2 regions of the Streptomyces sp. 184 genome follow, and region 1 is predicted to be linked to the other one. Evidence: riboswitches for the same ligand, from Rfam matches in the RefSeq annotation. Region 1 holds a riboswitch; the other holds the start of a gene.
The links. A riboswitch is a leader RNA that binds a small molecule or an ion and turns the genes downstream of it on or off. The one in region 1 is predicted to bind cobalamin.

Region 1 (4,061 bases):
CGCCACCGAGGGCACGGGACCGGTCTTCGCCGGCTCGCTGTTCCCGTTCGTCTTCATCACCATCGCCTGCGGCGCCCTGTCCGGCTTCCACTCCCTCATCTCCTCCGGCACCACGCCGAAGATGGTGCAGAAGGAGACGCAGGTACGGATGATCGGCTACGGCTCCATGCTGATGGAGTCCTCCGTGGCGATCGTCGCGATGATCGCCGCCTGCGTGCTCGACCCGGGGCTGTACTTCGCGATGAACTCGGCGCCCACGGTGATCGGCGACACCGCGCAGTCGGCGTCGGAGGCGATCCAGGGCCTCGGCTGGGAGATCACACCGGCGGCACTACAGGCGGCGGCCGACTCCGTCGAGGAGCCGTCGCTGCTCTCCCGTACCGGCGGCGCACCGACCTTCGCCCTCGGCGTCTCGGAGATCTTCTCCAACGTGACCGGGGACAGCCTCAAGGCGTTCTGGTACCACTTCGCGATCATGTTCGAGGCGCTGTTCATCCTGACCGCGCTGGACGCGGGCACCCGGGTGGGCCGCTTCATGCTCCAGGACACCCTGGGCAACGTCTACAAGCCGCTCAAGCGCGTGAGCTGGTGGCCGGGGCTCATCGGCACCAGCGCGGTGGTCGTGGGCCTGTGGGGCTACTTCCTGTGGGTCGGCGTCAACGACCCCCTCGGCGGCATCAACCAGCTCTTCCCGCTCTTCGGCATCACCAACCAGTTGCTCGGCGCGGTCGCGCTGACGATCTGCACCACACTGCTGATCAAGTCGGGGCGGCTGAAATGGGCGTGGGTGACGGGCATCCCGCTGATCTGGGTCGCGGTGGTGACGCTCACCGCGAGCTGGCAGAAGGTGTTCTCGGACGACCCGCGGGTCGGCTTCTTCGCCCAGGGCGACGTGGCGCAGGAGGGCATCGACTCCGGCAAGCTGTCCGGGCAGGAGCTGGAGGACGCCGAGACGATCGTCACCAACACGACGGTCGACGGCGTGCTGTCCGCCGTCTTCGCGCTGCTGGTGATCGTCGTGATCCTGGACGCGGCCCGGGTGTGCGTGAAGTCGCTGCGCGACCCGAAGTCGGTGGTCAGCCACGAGGAGCCGTACCACGAGTCGTCGTTCATCGCGCCGGCGCAGCTCATCCCGACCAAGGAGGAGAAGGCGGAGCTGGCCGCGGCAGGGCTCGGCAGCGGCGGCGGCTTCAAGCCGGGCACGGGACCGGGCGCCGGCGGCGGCAGTGGCGGCGGCGGTGCCGGTGGCGCCGGCGGCGGCAAGCAGGACGGGGCGGGCTCGTGACGGGCACGGCGACGCTGGCGGCGGCCGGGCGCAAGGTCTGGTGGTACGTCCGCGAGGTGATCGGCGACACGGCGTACGAGCGCTACGTCGAGCACCTGCGCCGCCACGACCCCGAGGCGAAGGTGCCCGGCCGGCGCGAGTTCGAGCGGATGCGCACGGACGCGGGCGACGACCCGCGCAAGGGCTTCCGCTGCTGCTGAGAGCGGTGCGGCGGGCAGCAGCCGACCGCGGTGGGCTCCCCCACTGCGCGCTGCGCGCGCGTGGGCGGTACCCCCAGGCCGCCGTCCCCCGGTTTCCGGGGGCGGCGGCCCGTTGTCGGTGGGGCAGGGCACACTTTCAGGCATGGACTTCACGGTGCGGCCGGTGCGGCCGGAGGAGTACGAGCAAGCCGGTGAGCTGGTCGCCCAGGCGTATCTGGCGGACGGGCTGCTGACGTTCGGCGAGGACGACGGCTATGTGCACGAGCTGCGCAACGTGCGCGCCCGGGCGGCGGCGGAGCGCGCCGAGGTGCTGGTCGCGGTCGACGGGGACGGCCGGCCGGACGGCGGGCGGGTGCTGGGCAGTGTGACCTTCGTGACGGCGGGGTCGCCGTTCGCGGAGCTGAGCGGGCCCGGGGAGGGCGAGTTCCGGATGCTGGCGGTGGCGCGGGAGGCGCGCGGCCGGGGTGTGGGCGAAGCGCTCGTACGGGCCTGTCTGGACCGGTCCCGGGAGCTGGGCGCGCACCGGGTGGTGATCTCCAGCACCCCGGACATGGCCCCGGCCCACCGGCTGTACGGGCGCATGGGGTTCATACGCGCCCCCGAGCGCGACTGGTACCCGCTGCCCGATCTCCCGCTCTGGGCCTTCGTCGCGGACCTCTGACGCACGACCGACACGCGACACAACATATAGGGGTGGTTCCCTGACGAGCCACTAGATGTATGCTCGTCCTAGCTGCCGAGCAGGGGAATCCGGTGGAAGTCCGGAGCTGTCCCGCAACGGTAAGCGAGGTGCCGCCATGCCCGCCACGCGCCGGTGTGTCCGTACGTCGTGAGCCCGAGAACCTCCGGCAGCGATCGATGACGTCCGGGTCTCGTGGATTGGGCTCACGGACGCAAGCGGGTCCGCCTCAGGCGGTGTCTGGCATGCCCGCGTGCGCCCGTACCGCAGCCTCTGCCGCGCGGCCCCGCCGAGCGAGGGAGAGCAGCACCTTGACGATCGCACCACCGGCCGTGCTTACGGAGCCCGCCTCAGCCACCCCCCGTGCCGACGACGGCCCGGCCGCCGCGCTCACCCGCACCCTCGCCGAGCTGACCGCCGACCTGCCCGCCACCGACCCCGCCAGGGTCGCCGCGGGCGCGCTGCGCGGGCGCCACCCCGGCTCCGGGGAGGCGGAGTTGCGGGAGCTGGCCACCGAGGCCGCGGCGGCGCTGATCGCCGAGGAGCCGGAGTACTCGCGGCTGGCCGCCCGGCTGCTGACCCGGGCCGTCGCCGAGGAGGCGGCGGGCCAGGGCGCCACCTGCTTCTCCGCCGCGATCGAGGTGGGCCACCGCGAGGGCATCGTCGCCGACGCCACCGCCGACTTCGTACGGCGGCACGCCGCGCGCCTCGACGCCCTGGTGGACGAGGCCGTCGCCGAGGGCCGCGACGACCTGTTCGGCTACTTCGGCCTGCGCACGGTCTACACCCGCTACCTGCTGCGCCACCCCACCGAGCGCGCCGTCATCGAGACCGCCCAGCACTTCTTCCTCCGCGTCGCCTGCGGCCTCGCCGCCGACCGGTCCGACGCCGCCGTGAGCGAGGTCGCCGAGCTGTACGGGCTGATGAGCCGCCTCGGCTACCTGCCCTCCTCCCCCACGCTGTTCAACTCCGGCACCCGCCACCCGCAGATGTCGTCCTGCTACCTGCTGGACTCCCCGCTAGACGAGCTGGACTCGATCTACGAGCGCTACCACCAGGTCGCCCGGCTGTCCAAGCACTCCGGCGGCATCGGCATCCCCTTCACCCGGGTCCGCTCCCGCGGCTCGCTGATCCGCGGCACCAACGGCCACTCCAACGGCATCGTCCCGTTCCTGCGCACCCTGGACGCCTCCGTCGCCGCCGTGAACCAGGGCGGCAAGCGCAAGGGCGCCGCCTGCGTCTACCTGGAGCCCTGGCACGCCGACGTCGAGGAGTTCCTGGAGCTGCGGGACAACACCGGCGAGGAGGCCCGCCGCACCCACAACCTCAACCTCGCGCACTGGATCCCGGACGAGTTCATGCGCCGCGTCGAGGCCGACGGCGTCTGGTCGCTGTTCTCGCCCGCCGAGGTGCCCGAGCTGACCGACCTCTACGGCGCCGCCTTCGACGCGGCGTACGCGCGGGCGGAGGCCGAGGGGCGGTACGTCAAGCAGGTCCAGGCGCGGCAGCTCTACGGCCGGATGATGCGTACCCTCGCGCAGACCGGCAACGGCTGGATGACCTTCAAGGACGCCGCCAACCGCACCGCCAACCAGACCGCGGAGCCCGGCGCCGTCGTGCACTCCTCGAACCTGTGCACCGAGATCCTGGAGGTCTCGGACGACGGCGAGACCGCGGTGTGCAACCTGGGGTCGGTCAACCTCGCCGCCCACCTCGGCCCGGAGGGCGAGATGGACTGGGAGCGGCTGGACGCCACGGTCCGTACCGCCGTGACGTTCCTCGACCGGGTCGTGGACGTCAACTTCTACCCCACCGAGCAGGCCGCCGCCTCCAACTCCCGCTGGCGGCCGGTGGGCCTGGGCGTGATGGGGCTCCAGGACGTCTTCTTCCGGCTGCG
Region 2 (4,061 bases), 1.3 Mb from region 1:
CGGAGTCGCGCAGGACGTACGGCGCGGTGGTCATGCCCGTGCCCCCTCGGTTCCGGCGGGGGCGTCGGCGGGGGCGTCGGCGGCGTGGCCGGTCAGGGCCAGGAACACGTCGTCCAGGTCCGTGGTGTGCACCGCGAGCCCGGTGACCGACCCGTCGTCCTCGATCCCGGCCAGCAGCCCCCGCAGCGCGCCGAGGCTGCCGTCGTACGGCACGGTGACGGCCGGCGCCGCGGGGTCGGCCACCGCGCCGGGCAGCCGCCGCGCCAGCTCCGCGGCCCGCGCCGCGTCGGCGGCGTGCAGCTCGACGTGGCCGCCGGGGACGCGGCGCTTCAGCTCGGCCGCGGTGCCCTCGGCGACGAGCCGGCCGCCGTCGAGCACGCCGATGCGGTCGGCGAGCCGGTCGGCCTCCTCCAGGTACTGGGTGGTGAGGAAGACGGTGGTGCCGTCGGCGACGAGTTCGCGCACGACGTCCCACAACTCGCGGCGGCTGCGCGGGTCGAGGCCGGTGGTCGGCTCGTCGAGGAAGATCAGCCGCGGCCCGGACACCAGCGTCATCGCCAGGTCGAGGCGCCGCTTCATGCCGCCGGAGTACGTCGCGGCGCGCCGGTCGGCGGCGCCCGCGAGGCCGAAGCGGTCGAGGAGCCGGGCGGTGACGACGGTGGCGCGGGGGCCTTCGAGGTGGCCGAGGTCGGCCATGAGGCGCAGGTTCTCGCGGCCGGTGAGCAGCCCGTCGACGGCGGAGAACTGGCCGGTGACGCCGATCGCGGCGCGCACCCGGGCGGGCTCGCGGCGTACGTCGCGGCCGGCGACCCGCGCGGTGCCGGCGTCGGCGGCGAGGAGGGTGGTCAGGATGCGGACGGTGGTGGTCTTGCCGGCGCCGTTGGGGCCGAGGAGGGCGTAGACGGTGCCGGCGGGCACGGCGAGGTCGACGCCGGCGACGACCTCGCGGCCGCCGTACGACTTGCGCAGCCCGGCGGCCTCGACGGCGGGGGTTCTGGTGGTCATGCCGCCATGCTCGGAGGTTGACCCTGCGTCGGGGTCAAGGCCGGGGGCGAAGCCGGGGACGGGCCGGTGCCGGACGGGCGCCCTACACTGGCCGTGCAGCCGGTTCGCCCCGTCCGCCAGGCGGTGGCGTCGCAAGAGGGAACCCGGTGGGAATCCGGGACTGCCCCGCAGCGGTGAGCGGGAACGACCGCCGTCATACGCACTGGACCCGAAGGGTCCGGGAAGCGACGGCCAGTAGGTGCCCGTGCGCGCAGCTCGTCGCGTACGGACCGCCCGCGAGTCCGAAGACCTGCCCGCTGCCCGTGCGCGGGGCTTCCGTGCGCGGTCATCCCGGTGACCTTCGAGGGCGGGTCGGCGCACGTGACGTACAGGGCAGGCACACGGACACGCACCGCGACGCGGCGGACACCCGCCGCGGCACCGCGGGCGCGCCCCGGGCCGCCCCCTTCGCGTCTCCCTCCCCCTCTCCTTCCGTCCCCGGGACCTCAGGGATCCATCTCGCGAAGGAGATCTCCGTGACAGCGAAGTCCGCGGCCGCGGCGGCACGGGCCACCGTGTACGGCTACCCCCGGCAGGGCCACCACCGGGAGCTGAAGAAGGCGATCGAGGGCTACTGGAAGGGCCGGGTCGACGCCGGTGAACTCCGCGCCACCGCCGCCAAACTGCGCCGGGCCGCCTGGCGGGAGCTGGCCGACGCCGGCGTCCACGAGGTGCCGACCGGCGACTTCTCGTACTACGACCACGTGCTCGACACCACCGTCATGGTCGGCGCGATCCCCGAGCGCCACCGCGTGGCCGTCGCCGCCGACGCCCTCGACGGCTACTTCGCCATGGCCCGCGGCACGCAGGACGCGCCGCCGCTGGAGATGACGAAGTGGTTCGACACCAACTACCACTACCTCGTGCCCGAGCTGGGCCCGGACACCGTCTTCACCGCCGACTCCGCCAAGCAGACCGCCGAGCTGACCGAGGCCCTGGCGCTCGGGGCCCCCGGCCCCCGGCCGGTGCTGGTCGGGCCCGTGACGTACCTGCTGCTCGCCAAGCCCGCGCCGGGCGCGCCCGCCGGCTTCGAGCCGCTGACGCTGCTGGACAAGCTGCTGCCGGTGTACGCGGAGGTGCTGGCCGACCTGCGCGCGGCCGGCGCCGCGTGGGTGCAGCTCGACGAGCCGGCGCTCGTGCAGGACCGTACGCCCGCGGAACTGGCCGCCGCCGAGCGCGCGTACCGCGAACTCGGCGCCCGCGCCGACCGCCCCGCGCTGCTCGTCGCCTCGTACTTCGGCCGCCTCGGCGACGCTCTGCCGGTGCTCGCGAAGGCTCCCGTCGAGGGCCTGGCGCTGGACTTCACCGGCGCCGCCGCCGCGAACCTCGACGCGCTGGCCGCCGCCGGCGGGCTGCCCGGCAAGCGGCTCGTCGCCGGGGTCGTGGACGGCCGCAACGTGTGGGCCTGCGACCTGGAGCGGGCGCTGGCCGCCCTCGGCACCCTCCTCGGGCTCGCCGACCGGGTCGACGTCGCCGCGTCCTGCTCCCTGCTGCACGTACCGCTGGACGCCGCCGCGGAGCGGGACATCGACCCGCAACTGCTGCACTGGCTGGCGTTCGCCCGGCAGAAGAGCGCCGAGGTCGTCACGCTCGCCCGCGGGCTGGGCCGCGGCACCGGCGCCGTCGCCGCCGAACTCGCCGCCAACCGCACCGCCCTGGCCGCCCGCGCCGCCTCCCCGATCACCCGCGACCCCGCTGTCCGCGCCCGCAGCGCCGCCGCCACCGCGGCGGACGCCCGCCGCCACGCGCCGTACGCCGAGCGGGCCGCCGCCCAGCGCGCCCGCCTGAAGCTGCCGCTGCTCCCGACGACGACGATCGGCTCCTTCCCGCAGACCGCCGACCTGCGTGCCGCCCGCGCCGGCCTGCGCGCCGGACGGATCGGCGCGGACGGCTACGAGGAGCGCATCGCCGCGGAGATCCGCGAGGTGGTGACGTACCAGGAGGAGGCCGGGCTCGACGTGCTCGTGCACGGCGAGCCCGAACGCAACGACATGGTGCAGTACTTCGCCGAACAGCTCACCGGCTACCTCGCCACCCGGCACGGCTGGGTGCAGTCCTACGGCACCCGCTACGTCCGGCCGCCGATCCTGGCCGGCGACATCTCCCGGCCGGAGCCGATGACGGTCCGCTGGACGGCGTACGCGCAGTCGCTCACGGACCGCCCGGTCAAGGGCATGCTCACCGGCCCCGTCACGATGCTGGCGTGGTCCTTCGTCCGCGACGACCAGCCGCGCGCCGAGACCGCCCGGCAGGTGGCGCTCGCGCTGCGCGACGAGGTCGCCGACCTGGAGGCGGCGGGCACTGCGGTGATCCAGGTGGACGAGCCGGCGCTGCGCGAGACGCTGCCGCTGCGCGCAGCGGACCGGCCGGCGTACCTGGCGTGGGCGACCGAGGCGTTCCGGCTGACGACGGGCGTCGCGCGGGCGGACACGCAGATCCACACGCACATGTGCTACGCGGAGTTCGGCGACATCGTCGCCGCCATCGACGACCTCGACGCGGACGTCATCAGCCTGGAGGCGGCGCGCTCGCACATGCAGGTCGCGTACGAACTGGCCGCGCACGGCTATCCGCGGGAGGCGGGCCCCGGCGTGTACGACATCCACTCGCCGCGGGTGCCGAGCGCGGCGGAGACGGTGGCGCTGCTGCGCACCGGGCTGCGGGCGATCCCGGCGGAGCGGCTGTGGGTGAATCCGGACTGCGGGCTGAAGACCCGCGGCTGGGCGGAGACGCGGGCGTCGCTGGAGAGCCTGGTGGCGGCGGCCCGGGTGGTACGGGGGGAGCTGCCCCGGTGACGTAGCGGCGCCGCGTCAGGTGCCCTCGTCGTCCTGCTCACCCGCCGGCGGGTTCCGGGTCTCCTGGGCCAGCCGGCGGGTGAGCAGCCGGCGCGGCCCCGGGCCCGTGTCGCCGAGGACGTCGTCGCGGTTGCGCAGCAGGCAGCGGTCCAGCGACAGGCAGCCGCAGCCGATGCAGTCGGTGAGCCGGTCCCGTAGGCGCACCATCTGGTCGATGCGGAT

Region 2: it holds a riboswitch for cobalamin, as region 1 does, so the genes downstream of both, metE (5-methyltetrahydropteroyltriglutamate--homocysteine S-methyltransferase) here and QBL21_RS06475 (ribonucleoside-diphosphate reductase subunit alpha) in region 1, are expected to answer to the same signal.

Annotation. Positions count from the first base shown of each region.
Region 1 covers NZ_CP123230.1:1,480,073-1,484,133, reverse strand. The annotation lists gene QBL21_RS06490 (carbon starvation CstA family protein) at 1-1,285, shown strand, start outside; gene QBL21_RS06485 (YbdD/YjiX family protein) at 1,282-1,485, shown strand; gene QBL21_RS06480 (GNAT family N-acetyltransferase) at 1,628-2,146, shown strand; cobalamin riboswitch at 2,205-2,351, shown strand; gene QBL21_RS06475 (ribonucleoside-diphosphate reductase subunit alpha) at 2,476-4,061, shown strand, end outside.
Region 2 covers NZ_CP123230.1:204,990-209,050, reverse strand. The annotation lists gene QBL21_RS00740 (ABC transporter permease) at 1-34, opposite strand, end outside; gene QBL21_RS00735 (ABC transporter ATP-binding protein) at 31-1,005, opposite strand; cobalamin riboswitch at 1,139-1,296, shown strand; gene metE (5-methyltetrahydropteroyltriglutamate--homocysteine S-methyltransferase) at 1,521-3,839, shown strand; gene soxR (redox-sensitive transcriptional activator SoxR) at 3,855-4,061, opposite strand, start outside.